Linked DNA regions of Quadrisphaera setariae. The protein of the gene in region 2 binds, or shares a complex with, the protein of the main gene of each other region. Links are inferred from orthologs where the notes say so. Each region holds a gene or a part of one and is shown on either strand. Other genes may lie near its edges.

Region 1 (7,131 bases), on a different replicon or contig from region 2:
CTCCGCCTGCGGGTACCGGTACAGCCACTGGGCCCAGGAGTGCGTGGGCGTGCCGTCCACGGCCCACCAGTGCTCCTTGGCGTCCTCGCCGTGGTTGCCCTCCTCGTTGGTGAGGCCGAACAGGCGCTCCTTGAGGAAGGGGTCCTTGCCGTTCCACATCGCCACAGCCAGGTTGAGGAAGCCGAACCTGTCGCAGAACCCGCCCAGGCCGTCCTCGCCCCAGCGGTAGGCGCGGGAGCGGGCGTGGTCGAAGGGGAAGGAGCGCCACGCGTCGCCGTCGGCGGAGTAGTCCTCGCGGACGGTGCCCCACTGGCGCCCCGCCAGGTACGGGCCCCACAGGCGCCACGGGCCCGCGGAGCCGGTGCACTCGTCGAGCCGCGCGTGCTCGGCGGTCTGCGGCGGCACGACGGGCTCGGCGTGGTGGCCGACCGGGGCCGTCGTCGCGTCGGGGCCCGCAGGCGCAGCGGGCCCGGTGGCGCCGGCGGTGGTCGAGGCGTCGCGAGAGGCGCCGGCGGGAGAGCCGCCGGTGGGAGCGGAGGGCACGGCGACACCCTGCCACCTGACGGGCCCGCGCGTGCTGACGCCCCGCGACCCCGTGGCCCGGACCCGCCTCGGAACGCGCGTCTGCCCCTCGGCCGACGGGCAGGAGGCCCTCCAGGTGCCGCTCGGGCGACTCGCCGGTCCTCAGGTCGTCGGAGCATCTTCGAGGACGTCGAGGCGACCTCCGGCGGCGCCGGAGGCTCGGCGTCGGCACGCTGCACGTCTTCGTCGGGTGGGCGGGGCCGCGCACGACCGCCCTGCAGGTGGCCCCGGCACCGAGAGCCGTGAGAACGGCTCCCAGCCCGTGGTGGCTGTGGTCCTCCACGGCCGCGCCCGCAGCCGGCCGTCGGCCGTGGAGGACGGCGGGGTCGCCTTCGCCGTGCCGCGGCTGCAGGTGCCTGACGCGGCCCTCACCGGAGCCGCTGTGCGGGACGGCGCGGTACCGGCTCCGCCGTACGAGCGGTTCCGCGATCCCGCGCGCGCCGGGCGTCGTCCTGCTGGCAGGAGCCGTTGGGCTCCTCGTGGGGCCGCAGCCGCTGCGGGATGGCGGACCGCCTCTCTGGTCCGCGAGCGGACGGGAGGCGGCCCGCGCGAGCTCAGCTGACGAGGAGCTGGTCGCCCTCCTGCGTCACGGTCTTGGCGGGCAGCGGTGAGGTGGCCGGGCCCTGCAGCACCTCACCGTCCTTGCCGGCGTCGAAGACGCTGCCGTGCAGCGGACAGCGCACCTCGGTGCCCTGGTCGGCCTGGACCTTGCCACCGGCGTGGGTGCAGACCGCCGAGAACGCGACGTACTGGCCGGCCGTGGGCTGCGCCAGCACCACGTCCTCGCCCCCCACCTGCACGACCACCGCGGTGCCCTCGGGCACCTCGGAGGCCGCGACCCCGGCGCCCGAGCCGCTGCCACCGGCAGCGGAGCTGTCCGAGCCGGAGGCGGAGGCGGTGTCGCCACCTGCGGACCCGGCGGGCTCGCCGGTGCCGCCGCACGCGGCGAGCAGGCCGGCGGCGCCGAGCACGGCGCCGCCGGCCCCGGCGCGCGCGAGCAGGGCCCGGCGCGAGCACGGCAGCACGCGTGCAGAGATCTCTTCCGCGGGAGCGGCTGAGGAGGGGTCGGTCGTGGCGTGGCGGGACTCGGCTGTCTGCGGTTCCGTCGTCATGAGGTGAGGCTAGGCGCTGCGGCTGCGTCCTTCCTGACGTCGACGGCGCTGACCTCCGTGCCGCGCTGGCGCGCGGTCTCCAGCACGGGGCCGAGGAAGCGGCCGGTGTGGCTGCCGGTCTTCTCGTGCGCGGCGGCGAGCTGCTCGGGGGTGCCCGCGGCGATGAGCTTGCCACCGCCGGAGCCGCCCTCGGGACCCATGTCGAGCACCCAGTCCGCGCTCTTGATGACGTCGAGGTTGTGCTCGATGACCACCACCGTGTTGCCCTTGTCCGCCAGGCCCTGGAGCACCTCCAGGAGCTTGCGGACGTCTTCGAAGTGCAGACCCGTCGTGGGCTCGTCGAGCACGTAGACCGTGCGGCCCGTGGAGCGGCGCTGCAGCTCGCTGGCGAGCTTGACGCGCTGCGCCTCGCCACCCGACAGCGTGGGCGCCGGCTGGCCGAGGCGGACGTAGCCGAGCCCCACGTCGACCAGGGTCTTGAGGTAGCGGGCGATGCGCGGCACCGCGGCGAAGAACTCGGCGGCCTCCTCGATGGGCATGTCGAGCACGTCGGCCACGGTCTTGCCCTTGAAGTGGACCTCGAGGGTCTCGCGGTTGTACCGCGCCCCGTGGCAGACCTCGCACGGCACGTAGACGTCCGGGAGGAAGTTCATCTCGATCTTGATGGTGCCGTCGCCGCTGCAGTGCTCGCAGCGGCCGCCCTTGACGTTGAAGGAGAACCGCCCCGCCTGGTAGCCGCGCACCTTCGCCTCGGTGGTCTCCGCGAACAGCGAGCGCACCACGTCCCAGACGCCGGTGTAGGTGGCGGGGTTCGAGCGCGGGGTGCGGCCGATGGGGCTCTGGTCGACGTGGACCACCTTGTCGAGCTGGTCCACGCCCTCGACGCGGGTGTGGCGCCCGGGCACCTGGCGGGCGCCGTTGAGCCGGTTGGCCAGCACCTTGTAGAGGATGTCGTTCACCAGGCTGGACTTGCCCGAGCCCGACACGCCCGTCACGACCGTGAGCACGCCGAGCGGCAGCTCGACGTCGATGCCGCGCAGGTTGTTCTCGCGCGCCCCGACCACCTTCACCACCCGCTCGCGGTCCACCGGGCGGCGCTCCGCGGGCACGGGGACGGCGCGTCGCCCTGCGAGGTAGTCGCCGGTCATGGAGCCGGTGTTGGCCAGGAGCTCGGCGACGGGTCCGGAGTGGACCACCTGGCCCCCGTGCTCGCCGGCGCCCGGGCCGATGTCGACCACCCAGTCGGCCACGTGGATGGTGTCCTCGTCGTGCTCGACCACGATGAGGGTGTTGCCCAGGTCGCGCAGGCGCGTGAGGGTCTCGATGAGGCGGCGGTTGTCGCGCTGGTGCAGTCCGATGCTCGGCTCGTCGAGCACGTAGAGCACGCCCACCAGGCCCGACCCGATCTGCGTGGCCAGGCGGATGCGCTGCGCCTCACCGCCCGACAGCGTTCCGGAGGCCCTGTCGAGCGACAGGTAGGTGAGGCCGACGTCGACGAGGAACTGGACGCGCGCCAGCACCTCCTTGAGGACGGCGGCGGCGATCTGCGCCTCCCGGGCGGTGAGCTCGAGGGTGTCGAGCCACCCGCGCAGCTCGGCGACCGGCAGGGCGCAGGCCTGGGCGATGGACTTTCCGCCCACCGTGACGGCCAGCACCTCGGGGCGCAGGCGCGCGCCGCCGCAGACGCGGCACGGGACCTCGCGCATGTAGCCCTCGAGGCGCTCGCGCGAGCTGTCGGACTCGGTCTCGGAGTGGCGTCGCTTGATGAAGGGCAGGACGCCCTCGAAGCCGGTGGTGTACGAGCGCTCGCGCCCCCAGCGGTTCTTGTAGGTGACGTGCACCTCGTAGCCCTCGCCGTTCAGCAGCGCCTGCGTGGCGCGCTCCGGCAGGGCCCGCCACGGGACGTCGACGGAGAAGCCGAGCTGCTGGGCCAGGCCGCCGATGAGCCGCTGGTGGTACTCGCTGCTGCCGGCCCCGTTCCAGGGGGCGATCGCCCCCTCGGCGAGGGTCTGGTCGGGGTCGGGGACGACCAGCTCGGGGTCGACCTCGAGGCGCGTGCCGATGCCCGAGCACTCCGGGCAGGCGCCGTAGGGGGCGTTGAAGGAGAAGGTGCGCGGCTCGACCTCCTCCAGTGCGAGGGGGTGGTCGTTGGGGCAGGCGAGCTTCTCCGAGAAGCGCATCACCGTCGGGCCGTCGGACGACGCGCTGCTCTCCTCGCCGTCGGCCGGCTTCCGCTCGACCAGCTCCACGAGGAGCACGCCGTCCGCCAGGCCGAGGGCGGTCTCCACGGAGTCGGTGAGGCGTCGCTGCACGCCCTCGCGCATGACGAGGCGGTCGACCACCACCTCGATGGTGTGCTTCTTGCGCTTGTCGAGGGTCGGGCGGCTCGCGGCGTCGCTCAGCTGCAGCGTCTCGCCGTCCACCCGCACCCGGGCGTAGCCCTTGGCCTGCAGGTCGGTGAACAGGTCGACGAACTCGCCCTTGCGGCCGCGGACCACGGGCGCCAGCACCTGGAACCGCGTCGTCTCCGGGAGCTCCAGGAGCCTGTCGACGATCTGCTGCGGGGTCTGGCGCGCCACCGGCTCCCCGCAGGTCGGGCAGTGCGCGCGCCCCGCCCGCGCCCACAGCAGGCGCAGGTAGTCGTAGATCTCGGTGATCGTGCCGACGGTGGAGCGGGGGTTGCGGCTGGTCGACTTCTGATCGATCGAGACCGCGGGCGAGAGCCCCTCGATGAAGTCGACGTCGGGCTTGTCCATCTGGCCCAGGAACTGGCGGGCGTAGGCGGACAGCGACTCGACGTAGCGGCGCTGGCCCTCGGCGAAGATCGTGTCGAACGCCAGGCTGGACTTGCCCGAGCCCGACAGGCCCGTGAACACGATCATCGCGTCGCGGGGGAGGTCCAGGGAGACGTCCTTGAGGTTGTGCTCACGGGCGCCTTGCACGACGAGTCGATCCACGGACGTCAACTGTAGGTCGCACCACCGACAGCGCGACCGAGCGCGCGACGGCGGGCGACCTGGGTCACACCCGCCGCCGCACCAGGGGTCACACGGCGGGGAAGGTCTCGGTGGGCTCGGGGCCGCCGCTGCCGGCCGGGTAGGTCTCCAGCGGCACCTCGTCGGCCTCCCACGCGGCGATGACGGGGGCGAGGATCCGCCAGCAGTCCTCGGCGGTGTCGCCGCGCACCGACAGCAGCGGGTCGCCGTCGAGCACGCCGGCGAGGACCTCGCCGTAGGCCGGCAGCTGGGAGTCGCCCAGCTGCGCGCTCAGGGTGGCCTCCTCGAGGTCGAAGGGGTCGCCCTCGGCGTTCACCGTCAGGTCGAGGTTGATGGTCCCCGGCTTGAACGAGAGCCTCAGCCTCGTGGGGCGCGCCTCGCCGCGCAGGCCCTCCATGAGGTGGGGCACCGGCTTGAAGGTGATGACCGCCTCCTTGCGGGCCCGCCCCAGGCCCTTGCCCGATCGCAGCCGGAACGGCACGCCCGCCCAGCGCCAGGTGTCGACGTGCAGCACCACCTCGGCGAGGGTCTCGGTCTGGCGAGAGGGGTCGACGCCGTCCTCGGACTGGTAGTCGGGCAGGTCGCGCTCCCCCATGCGCCCGGCCGTGTAGACGGCTCGCCGGCTGGCCTCCTGCGGGGAGCCGGCCAGGCGCGTGGCCCGCAGCAGCTGGGCCTTGCGGTCCCGGAACTCGCGCTCGTCGAGGGCGGCGGGGGCGTCCATGGCGAGCACGGCGAGCACCTGCAGCAGGTGGCTCTGGATCATGTCCTTCAGCGCGCCGGCCCTGTCGTAGTACCGGGCCCTGCCCTCGAGGCCGAGGTCCTCGTCGTAGACGACGTCCACCCGCTCGACGTGGCTGGCGTTCCACGTCGGCTCGAAGAGCCGGTTGGCGAAGCGCACGCCGAAGACGTTGAGCACCGCGGAGGTGCCCAGGAAGTGGTCGACCCGGTGCACGTGCTCCTCGGGGACGAGCTGGGCGACCACCTCGTTGAGGTGGTGGGCCGAGGCCTCGTCGGAGCCGAACGGCTTCTCCATGACCAGCCGGGTGCTCTCCGGCAGCTGCTTGCCGACGAGGTTCTCGCAGGCCGTGGCCGTGATGGCGGGTGGGAGGGCGAAGTAGACCGCCACCGGGGCGGTGCAGGAGTGCAGGAGGTCGGTCAGCGCGTCCGGGTCGGTGACGTCCACCTGCCGGTAGCGGCTGGCGTCGCGGACGGCGCACACCGCCTCCCAGCCTCCGGGGCGGTCGGCGTCCTCGTGGTGCTCCGCGTCGGCGAAGGCCTTCGTGACGACCTCGCGCCAGCGGTCGTCGTCCCAGTCCTCCGAGCCCGCCCCCACCAGCTGCAGGGACGCCCCGTGGCCGTGGCCCGGGTCCTCGTTGCGGTCGGAGACGAGCAGGCGGGCCAACCCGGGCAGCAGGAGGCGGGAGGCGAGGTCACCGCTGGCGCCCAGCACCAGCAGGGTGGCGACGGGGTCGCCGCCGGAGTGGCCCCGCGCTCCGGAGGCCCCGTGGCCGCCGCCGCCGGGCTGCTCGGGTCCGCTGCTGCCGCCGCGACCGCTCTCGGTACCGCCGGTCGCCTGCTCCTCGCGCTCGCTCACGGCCCTCAGCCTGCCGAAGATCGGGGACGGGTGCACGATGACGCCGTGCCAGCGACCACCACCGACCAGCAGTCCGACCAGCAGTCCGACCAGCGAGCCGACCAGCGAGCCGACCAGCCGCGGCACTGGATCGAGGACTACGCCCTCGTGGGCGACTGCCACACCGCGGCCCTGGTGAGCGAGCGCGGGTCGATCGACTGGATGTGCCTGCCGCGGTTCGACTCTCCCGCGGCGTTCGCGGCGCTGCTGGGGACCCGCGAGCACGGCCACTGGACCATCGCGCCGCCCGAGGACGGGCCGGCGGTGGTGTCGGTGGAGCGCGCCTACGAGGGCGACTCCTTCCTGCTGCGCACCCGGTGGACGCTGGAGGACGGCGGCGTGGTGGACGTCGTCGACTGCATGCCCATGGGGGACCGGCGCGCCGACCTCGTGCGGCGGGTGGTCGGTGTGTCGGGTGACGTGGAGCTGCGCCAGGAGCTGGTGATCCGCTTCGGGTACGGCTCGGTGGTGCCGTGGGTCCGCCGGGTGGGCGGCAAGGGTGACGCGGCGAAGGGGCTGCTGGCCAGCGCCGGCCCGGACGCGGTGCTGCTGCGGACCACCGGCAAGCTGCCCAAGGCGAAGGGGCGCACCCACGTCGGCAAGGTCAAGGTGTCCGCGGGGCAGGTGGTCGACACCGTGCTCACCTGGTACCCGTCCCACCGCGAGCCGCCGGCGGCGATGTCCGTCTCCGACCGCCTCGAGGCCACCCGCCGGTGGTGGCACGAGTGGGCGGCGCGCGGCGACGGTCCGGCGGCGGAGGGTCCGTACGCCGCCGCCGTCGTCCGCTCCCTGCTGGTGCTGCGGGCCC
Region 2 (7,778 bases):
CCAGCCACGCGGACAGGAAGCCGTAGCCGATCTCGCTGCCCGACACCACGACGTCGCAGCGGCGCGCCTCGCGGACCAGCCGCACGAGCCCCGGCAGCAGCGTCCAGCGCAGCTGGCGGGGCCGCGAGGACCCGTGCACCACGTCCACGGACGGGGCGGGCACGAGCACCGGGTGACCGGGCGGGGTGCGCTGGAGCACGAACAGCCGGGCGGGCAGACCCTCGCCGGGGAGGCGGCGCACCAGCTCGTGGGTGACGCGCACGCCGCCGCTCTCCTCCAGGTGCGCCTCCACGAGGAGCACCGCCGTCCGACGGCTCATCGGCCCAGCGCCGGGACCCACGCCCGCGCCGCCCCCGCGTACGCGGCGCGCAGCGCCTGCTCGTCCGCGGCGCGCAGGTCCAGGCCCGAGACCGCCCAGCGGCCCTGCGGCGGGACCGGCGCCGGGGAGTAGGGGAAGTGCTCGTCGTCGGTCTCGAGCAGGCGGAACCACGTGCGGACCTCCTCCACGTCGAACCCGAACGAGTCGCTGCCCCACAGCACCCGGCCCGCGTGGCGGCGCAGCAGCCGCGCCGCGGCGCGCGGCTGGCGGCCCAGCTCGGCCAGCCGCCCGGACAGGTCCACGGCGAGGTTCGGGTGGGCGTCGAGCAGGGCTGAGGCGGCCGCGAGGTCCTCCGCGGAGCTGGCCAGGTGGGCGGCGATGAAGCGCGTGCCCGAGTGCGCCCCCACCAGGGCGTCCAGGGCCCGCAGGAGGCGGGCGTGGCTCGGCGCCCCCGTGCCGTGCAGGGCCCAGTCCGGGTGGGCCAGCAGCTCCTCCAACCGCTCGTTGTGCCGGTCGACGGGGTCGAAGAAGGCCACCGGGTCCGCCACGTGCACCAGGACGGGCAGGCCCAGCTGCCCGGCGCGCTCCCACAGCGGCGCGAGGCGCTCGTCGTCGGGGAGCACCCGGGCGCCGGAGCCGTCGCGCAGGGACAGGCCGAGGTCCTTCCAGACCTTCAGGCCCGCGGCCCCGGCGGCGGCCCCGGCCTCGAGCTGCGCGACCAGCCGGGCACCGGCCCGGGCCGGCTCGGCCAGGGCGGCGGCGAGGTCGACGTGGCAGAAGGTGGCGAACCGGCCTGGGTGGGCGCGGTCGTACCTGTCGAGGTTGGCCTCCAGCTCGGCGCCCCAGCGGCCGTCGAGGTTCACCACGGCCTCCACGCCGGTGGCGTCCATGGACGCGAGCAGCGCGCGCACGTCGGGCGCCATCCACCGCGCGCCGTCGTTGAGCCACAGCCCCAGGTGGTTGTGTGCGTCCACGGCCGGACAGGCGGCGCGCTCCACCCGCTGCTCGGGCACCCGCAGGGCGGAGCGGGGCGCGTAGCGGCCCAGGGGCACGGCCGCCAGGCGGGCTCTCGCGCGCAGCGCGGAGGCGGTGCGCAGCGCGCGGCGCCCGCCGCGGCGGGCGAGGGCGCCCCAGCCGGTCGGGTCGACGGAGGGGGGCGGCGCGGACGGGGCGGCGCTGCCACGCCCCTGCCCGGGCTGGTGCTCGGCGGGACGCATCGCCTCGAACCTACCTGCGGAGCCCCTGTGCGTCCGCCGGAGGGAAGCGGAGGCAGTGGTGAGCCCCACAGGACCTGCGCCCGGCCCGCGACCGGCGCGGGGCGGGAGGCGGCGGCTGTCGGCAGGTGTCAGCGCCGCGACCTACCCTGGGTGCTCGTGCCGCTGACTGGGATCGTCTCCGCCCTGCTGCCCGACCGCGGGTTCTCCCTCGCCGTCGCGAACGCCCGCTCCGGCGACGTCCCGCTGCTCGACGCCGCCGTCCCGGCCGGCGTCCGCCCCGCGCTGCTCGCGGCCCTCGCCGGGCCGCAGGAGAGCGGCGGTGCCGGGCGCACCGTGCTCGCCGTGACCGCCACCGGCCGCCAGTGCGAGGACCTGGCCGCCGCGCTGCGCTGCTTCCTGGAACCGACGTCGGTGGTGGAGTTCCCCAGCTGGGAGACGCTGCCGCACGAGCGCCTCTCGCCGCGCTCGGACACGGTGGGCCGCCGCCTCGCCGTCCTGCGCCGGCTCGCCCACCCGGGTTCGCTGGGCGGCGAGGACGGGCCGGTCCGCGTGGTCGTCGCCCCTGTCCGGGCGGTGCTGCAGCCGCTGGTGGCGGGCCTGGGGGACCTGCGCCCGGTGCAGCTGCGCGCGGGCGACGTGGTGGACCTGGAGCAGGTGGTGGCCGACCTCGCCGCCGCGGCGTACACCCGCACCGAGATGGTGGAGCGCCGCGGTGACGTCGCCGTGCGCGGCGGCATCCTCGACGTCTTCCCGCCGACGTCGGACCACCCCCTGCGGGTCGAGCTCTTCGGCGACGAGGTGGAGGAGGTCCGCGCCTTCTCCGTGGCCGACCAGCGCTCCCTGGAGGTGGTGCCCGAGGGCCTGTGGGCGCCGCCGTGCCGCGAGCTGCTGCTCACCGACGAGGTCCGCCGCCGCGCGGCGGCGCTCAAGGAGCAGCTCCCGGGCGCGGCGGAGATGCTCGACAAGATCGCCGGCGGCGTCGCGGTGGAGGGCATGGAGTCGCTGGCCCCCGCCCTCGTCGACGGCATGCAGCCCCTCCTGGACGTGCTGCCCGCCGGCACGCACGTCGTCGTCCTCGACCCCGAGCGGGTCCGCAGCCGCGCCCACGACCTCGTGGCCACCTCCGAGGAGTTCCTCGCCGCGGCCTGGGCCAACGCGGCCTCCGGCGGGCAGGTGCCCGTCGACCTGGGGCTGGACCGGGCCAGCTACACCACCTTCGCGGCCACCCGCGCTCACGCGCTGACCACCGGCCGCCCCTGGTGGTCGCTGAGCTCGTTCACCGCCGACGAGGAGACCGCCACCTTCGACGGCGGGGACAGCGCCGTCGTGGTCACCGTCGGGGCCCGTGAGGTGGAGGGCTACGCCGGCGACGTGCCGCGGGCCCTGGCCGACCTGCGCGGCCTCGTCAGCGACGGGTGGCGCCTGGTGGCCACCGCTGCCGGCCACGGCTCGGCGGACCGCCTCGCCGAGGTGCTGCGCGACGCCGACGTGCCCGCCGCCCGCGCGGACGAGGTCGACGAGGTGCCCGATCCCAGCGTGGTGCGGGTGACCACGGCGAGCCTGGGCCACGGGTTCGTGGCTCCCGGCCTCAAGCTCGCGGTGCTCACCGAGGCCGACGTGCTGGGCACGTCGGGGCCGATGTCGGCGAAGGACGCCAAGCGGATGCCCTCGCGGCAGCGGCGCAACGCCGTCGACCCGCTGCAGCTCAAGACCGGCGACTTCGTGGTGCACGAGCAGCACGGGGTGGGCCGCTACGTGGAGATGGTGCAGCGCACGCTGCAGGGCGCCACCCGCGAGTACCTCGTCATCGAGTACGCCCCCTCCAAGCGGGGTCAGCCGGGCGACCGCCTGTTCGTGCCCACCGACACCCTCGACCAGGTCACCCGGTACGTGGGTGGCGAGGCCCCAGCGCTGAACAAGATGGGCGGCGCCGACTGGGCCAAGACCAAGGGGCGGGCGCGCAAGGCGGTCAAGGAGATCGCCGGTGACCTCATCAAGCTCTACAGCGCCCGGATGGCCACCAAGGGGCACTCCTTCGCCGGCGACACGCCCTGGCAGCGCGAGCTGGAGGACGCCTTCCCCTTCGTGGAGACGCCCGACCAGCTGGTGACCATCGACGAGGTCAAGGCCGACATGGAGCGCGTCGTGCCCATGGACCGCCTGATCTGCGGTGACGTCGGCTACGGCAAGACCGAGATCGCCGTGCGCGCGGCCTTCAAGGCCGTGCAGGACGGCAAGCAGGTGATGGTGCTCGTGCCCACCACGCTGCTCGTGCAGCAGCACCTGGAGACCTTCTCCGAGCGCTTCGCCCCGTTCCCCGTCACCGTCCGGGCCCTGAGCCGCTTCGTGTCGCCCAAGGAGTCCGAGGCGGTCAAGGCCGGCCTGGCGGACGGCACCGTCGACGTGGTCATCGGCACCCACCGCCTCCTCGGCGGGGAGTACCGCGCCAAGGACCTCGGCCTGGTCATCATCGACGAGGAGCAGCGCTTCGGCGTGGAGCACAAGGAGCTCCTCAAGACGCTGCGCACCAACGTGGACGTGCTCGCGATGAGCGCCACCCCCATCCCGCGCACGCTGGAGATGGCCGTCACCGGCATCCGCGAGATGTCGACGCTGGCCACCCCGCCGGAGGAGCGCCACCCGGTGCTCACCTACGTGGGGCCCTACGAGGAGAAGCAGGTGGCCGCCGCGATCCGGCGCGAGCTGCTGCGCGAGGGCCAGGTCTTCTACGTGCACAACAAGGTCGAGTCGATCGACAGGGCGGCGGCGCGCCTGGCCGAGCTCGTCCCCGAGGCCCGCATCGCCACGGCGCACGGGAAGATGCCCGAGCACCGCCTCGAGGAGGTCATCGTCGACTTCTGGGAGAAGCGCTCCGACGTGCTCGTGTGCACCACGATCGTCGAGACCGGCCTGGACATCTCCAACGCCAACACGCTCATCCTCGAGCGGGCCGACCTGCTGGGCCTGAGCCAGCTCCACCAGCTGCGAGGCCGCGTGGGCCGCGGCCGCGAGCGCGCCTACGCGTACTTCATGTACCCGGGGGAGAAGCCGCTCACGGAGACCGCGCACGACAGGCTGGCCACCATCGCGTCCCACACCGACCTCGGTGCCGGCATGCAGGTGGCCATGAAGGACCTCGAGATCCGCGGGGCGGGCAACCTGCTGGGCGGGGAGCAGTCCGGGCACATCGCGGGAGTCGGCTTCGACCTGTACGTGCGGCTCGTCGGCGAGGCCGTGGCGGAGTACCGCGACGGTCCGAAGGAGGAAGGGCTGCCCGAGGCGAAGATCGAGCTCCCGGTCGACGGGCTGCTCCCGCACGACTACGTGCCGCACGAGCGGCTGCGCCTGGAGGCCTACCGCAAGCTCGCGGCGGCCACCTCCGACGACGACGTCGCCGCCGTGCGCGCCGAGCTGGTCGACAGGTACGGCGAGCCGACCGAGCAGGTGGAGAACCTGCTGGCCGTGGCGCGCTTCCGGGTGCGCGCCCGGGCCTCGGGGGTCAGCGAGGTGTCGCTGCAGGGCCGGAACATCAGGTTCGCGCCGGTGGAGCTGCGGGAGAGCCAGGAGCTGCGGGTGCGGCGGCTCTACCCGGGCACGCTGGTGAAGCCGGCCCTGCGCACGGTGCTGGTGCCGCAGCCGATGACGGCGCGCGTGGGCGGGCAGCCGCTGCGCGACCGGGCGGTGCTGGAGTGGGCCACGGCCCTGCTCGACGCGGTGCTCCCGGCGGAGCAGCCGGTGGGGGCCGGCGCCGCCAGCAGCTGACCGCGCGCGCACGGGCGGGCGGGTGGCGGCGAGGCCGCCACCCGTTCGCCCGTGCCCTGGCCTGCGGGTTTGCCTGGCCGTCATGTGACCGGGTGAGGATGGGCGCGTGGATCACCTCGTGTACATCAGCTTCGGCCAGGGGCGCCACGTCGACGAAGTGCGCTTCTCGGTGCAGACGGCGGCCCGCCACCTGGAGACCTCCGGGGGCCGCCGGTGGCAGATCGACGTGTGGACCGACACCCCTCGGCTGTGGAAGGACCTCCCCGTCGAGGTGGTCGAGGTGGCCCCCGAGCAGGTGGACGCCTGGATGGGCCCGCACCGCTACGTGTGGCGCTCCAAGATCGAGGTGCTGCGCGCAGCGCTCGAGCGCTCCGAGGGGGGACGCTGCCTCTACGTGGACGGCGACACCTGGTGGCGTCGCTCGCCGTCGGTGGTCTTCGACCGCATCGGCCCGGGCCGCAGCGTCATGCACCTGCGGGAGGGGCGCCCGCCGGCCCCGGAGGTCGCCGCGCTGGAGCACGTGCTCCAGCGGTACCAGCCCGTCGACACCTCCGGCCGGGCGTGGGTGTTCCCGCCGGACCGCGACTCCTGGAACGCCGGTGTCATCGGGCTCGACCCGGCCGACGCCGTGGTCTGCGCGGAGGTCGCGCTCCTGACCGACCAGCTGCTGGAGCACGGCTTCGGCGACCACTCCCACACCTCCGAGCAGCTGGCGTTCGCGGTGGGCCTGGCCGCGCGCACCACGGTGTCCGAGTCCCGCGACGCGGTCGTCCACTACTGGCCCTCGGAGATGCGCGAGCCGTTCGGCGCCGCGCTCGCGGAGGCGAGGGCGGCCGACGGGGTCGACCAGGACGTGCTCTTCACGCGCCTGTGGGACCAGCGTCCCCGCCCGTCGGCGCAGCGCGCCGCCAAGGACACCGCCAAGCGCCTGCTGCGGCGGGTGGGCGTGCGCCGCTGACCCCACCGTCCTCGTGGTGAGTCGTCGTCACCCTCCGTGCACGACAGCCGCTCGCCCGGGTGAGGCCACGGCGTCCCGCGGAGCACCGAGCCACTCCCTGTTCACCTGACGGCCCCGCAGCGGTCACCATGGCCGCTGCGGGGGGTCCAGAGGGGCGCCCTCCGCCGGAGCGAGGGGGGCGGTCCGCATGGCCGCACGGTCCAGGACGTCGAGCGCTCGGGTCGCGGAGGACTCCGCGGTCCGGGAGGGCGCGGGTGGCGGCGCTGCCCCCGACCTGCGGGGGCGACCGCCGGCGTGGCGGAGGCCGGCACGGCTGGTGCGCCCGCTGGCGGTGGTCCTGGCCGTGCTCGTGGTCGTGGGGCCCCTGGTGCGCCTGGCGGTGGACGGCGTCGCCGGCCGCCCCGACCTGCCGCAGGCGTGGCTGACCGAGGCCGCCCGGCTGGTCGACCTCGACGAGGAGGGCAACCTCCCCACGTACTTCTCGGCGGCGCTGCTGGCCGCCACGGCGGCTGGGCTGGCGGTGGCGGCCGCGCTGGTGCGGGCCCGCGGCCTGCGGGCCTGGCCGCTGGCGGTCCCCGCGGCCGTCGCGGCGCTGCTCTCGGTGGACGAGCTGGCCTCGCTGCACGAGCAGCTGGCGCTGCTCGCCGACCTCCTCGGCGTCGACGCCGGCCTGCGCTTCTCGTGGGTGGTGCCCGGCGTCGTCGTCGCCGCGGTGGTGGGGGCGGGGCTGCTGCTGGTGGCGCGCCGGATGGCGCCGCGGCTGCGCTGGCGCCTCGTGGTGGCCGGGGCGGTGTACCTGCTCGGCGCCCTGGTGGTGGAGACCGTCACGGGTGGGATGTTCCGCCCCGCGCCGCCCGGTGGCCTTGAGCCCGTGCAGAGCACCGCGTACGTGCTGCTCAACGCCGTCGAGGAGGGGCTGGAGATGGTCGGGGCGCTGCTCGCCCTGCGGGCCGTGCTGCTGGCGCTGCGCGTGACCGCCGCGCCGCACGGCCTCGTGGTCGACCTGGACCCGGACCGTCCCGTCCTGGCCGCGCAGGCCCGCGTGGCGGCCTAGACCGCTGCACCGCGCGCTGGGCCGCACGGGGGATCCCGCCGCTCCGGTGGGCCTGCTCCTCGCCGGGTGGACTGGGCGGTTCCGTTGCCGAGGGGCATGATCCTGCGATCACCCCCGCCGGTCCCACCTGGCGCGGGTGCTGCGGTCCGGCGGTGCAGCCGTGACGCGGGGGGATCTGGAGCGCGGGCACGCACCCGCGTCGGAAGGGTGGTGGGCCGTGGTCCTCACGAGGAGCGCGCAGCGTGGTCGGGCGGAACCGGGAGCGGGGCGGCGGCGCGGCCGGGTCTGGTCCGAGGGGGACCTGCTCCGCCTCACGCCGCTGGTGAAGGTGCTGGCGGTGGTCGCGCTCGTGCTGGTGGTCGTCGGGCCGACGGTCCGGATCGCCGTGGAGGCGGTCCAGTCGGACGCGGCGCTGCCGCTGGCCTGGCTCGACGAGGCCAAGCGGCAGACCGACCTCGACGGCGAGGC

Evidence for each region. The genes of interacting proteins can lie anywhere in the genome.
Region 1: the proteins of mfd (region 2) and uvrA are in contact, whole or in part, in a crystal structure (PDB 4DFC), measured with the Escherichia coli proteins. The link is inferred for Quadrisphaera setariae from one-to-one orthologs.

The regions. Positions count from the first base shown.
Region 1 is NZ_VKAC01000002.1:282,413-289,543, reverse strand. Bases 1,491-5,029 are described here. They hold uvrA (excinuclease ABC subunit UvrA), read right to left. Parts: upstream 4,652-5,029; coding sequence 1,691-4,651; downstream 1,491-1,690. Other genes in these bases: FMM08_RS04560 (glucose-6-phosphate dehydrogenase), read right to left, coding at 4,740-5,029; FMM08_RS04570 (Rieske (2Fe-2S) protein), read right to left, coding at 1,491-1,694. In the rest of the region: FMM08_RS04575 (MGH1-like glycoside hydrolase domain-containing protein), read right to left, coding at 1-405; more of FMM08_RS04570, read right to left, coding at 1,137-1,490; more of FMM08_RS04560, read right to left, coding at 5,030-6,284; FMM08_RS04555 (glycoside hydrolase family 15 protein), read left to right, coding at 6,414-7,131. UniProt on the Escherichia coli protein: The UvrABC repair system catalyzes the recognition and processing of DNA lesions. UvrA is an ATPase and a DNA-binding protein. A damage recognition complex composed of 2 UvrA and 2 UvrB subunits scans DNA for abnormalities.
Region 2 is NZ_VKAC01000005.1:197,815-205,592, forward strand. The notes cover bases 1,313-5,498. They hold mfd (transcription-repair coupling factor), read left to right. Parts: upstream 1,313-1,692; coding sequence 1,693-5,298; downstream 5,299-5,498. Other genes in these bases: FMM08_RS09870 (amidohydrolase family protein), read right to left, coding at 1,313-1,536; FMM08_RS09880 (hypothetical protein), read left to right, coding at 5,405-5,498. Also shown: FMM08_RS09865 (glycosyltransferase), read right to left, coding at 1-319; more of FMM08_RS09870, read right to left, coding at 316-1,312; more of FMM08_RS09880, read left to right, coding at 5,499-6,256; FMM08_RS09885 (DUF8692 domain-containing protein), read left to right, coding at 6,444-7,310; FMM08_RS09890 (DUF8692 domain-containing protein), read left to right, coding at 7,528-7,778. UniProt on the Escherichia coli protein: Couples transcription and DNA repair by recognizing RNA polymerase (RNAP) stalled at DNA lesions. Mediates ATP-dependent release of RNAP and its truncated transcript from the DNA, and recruitment of nucleotide excision repair machinery to the damaged site.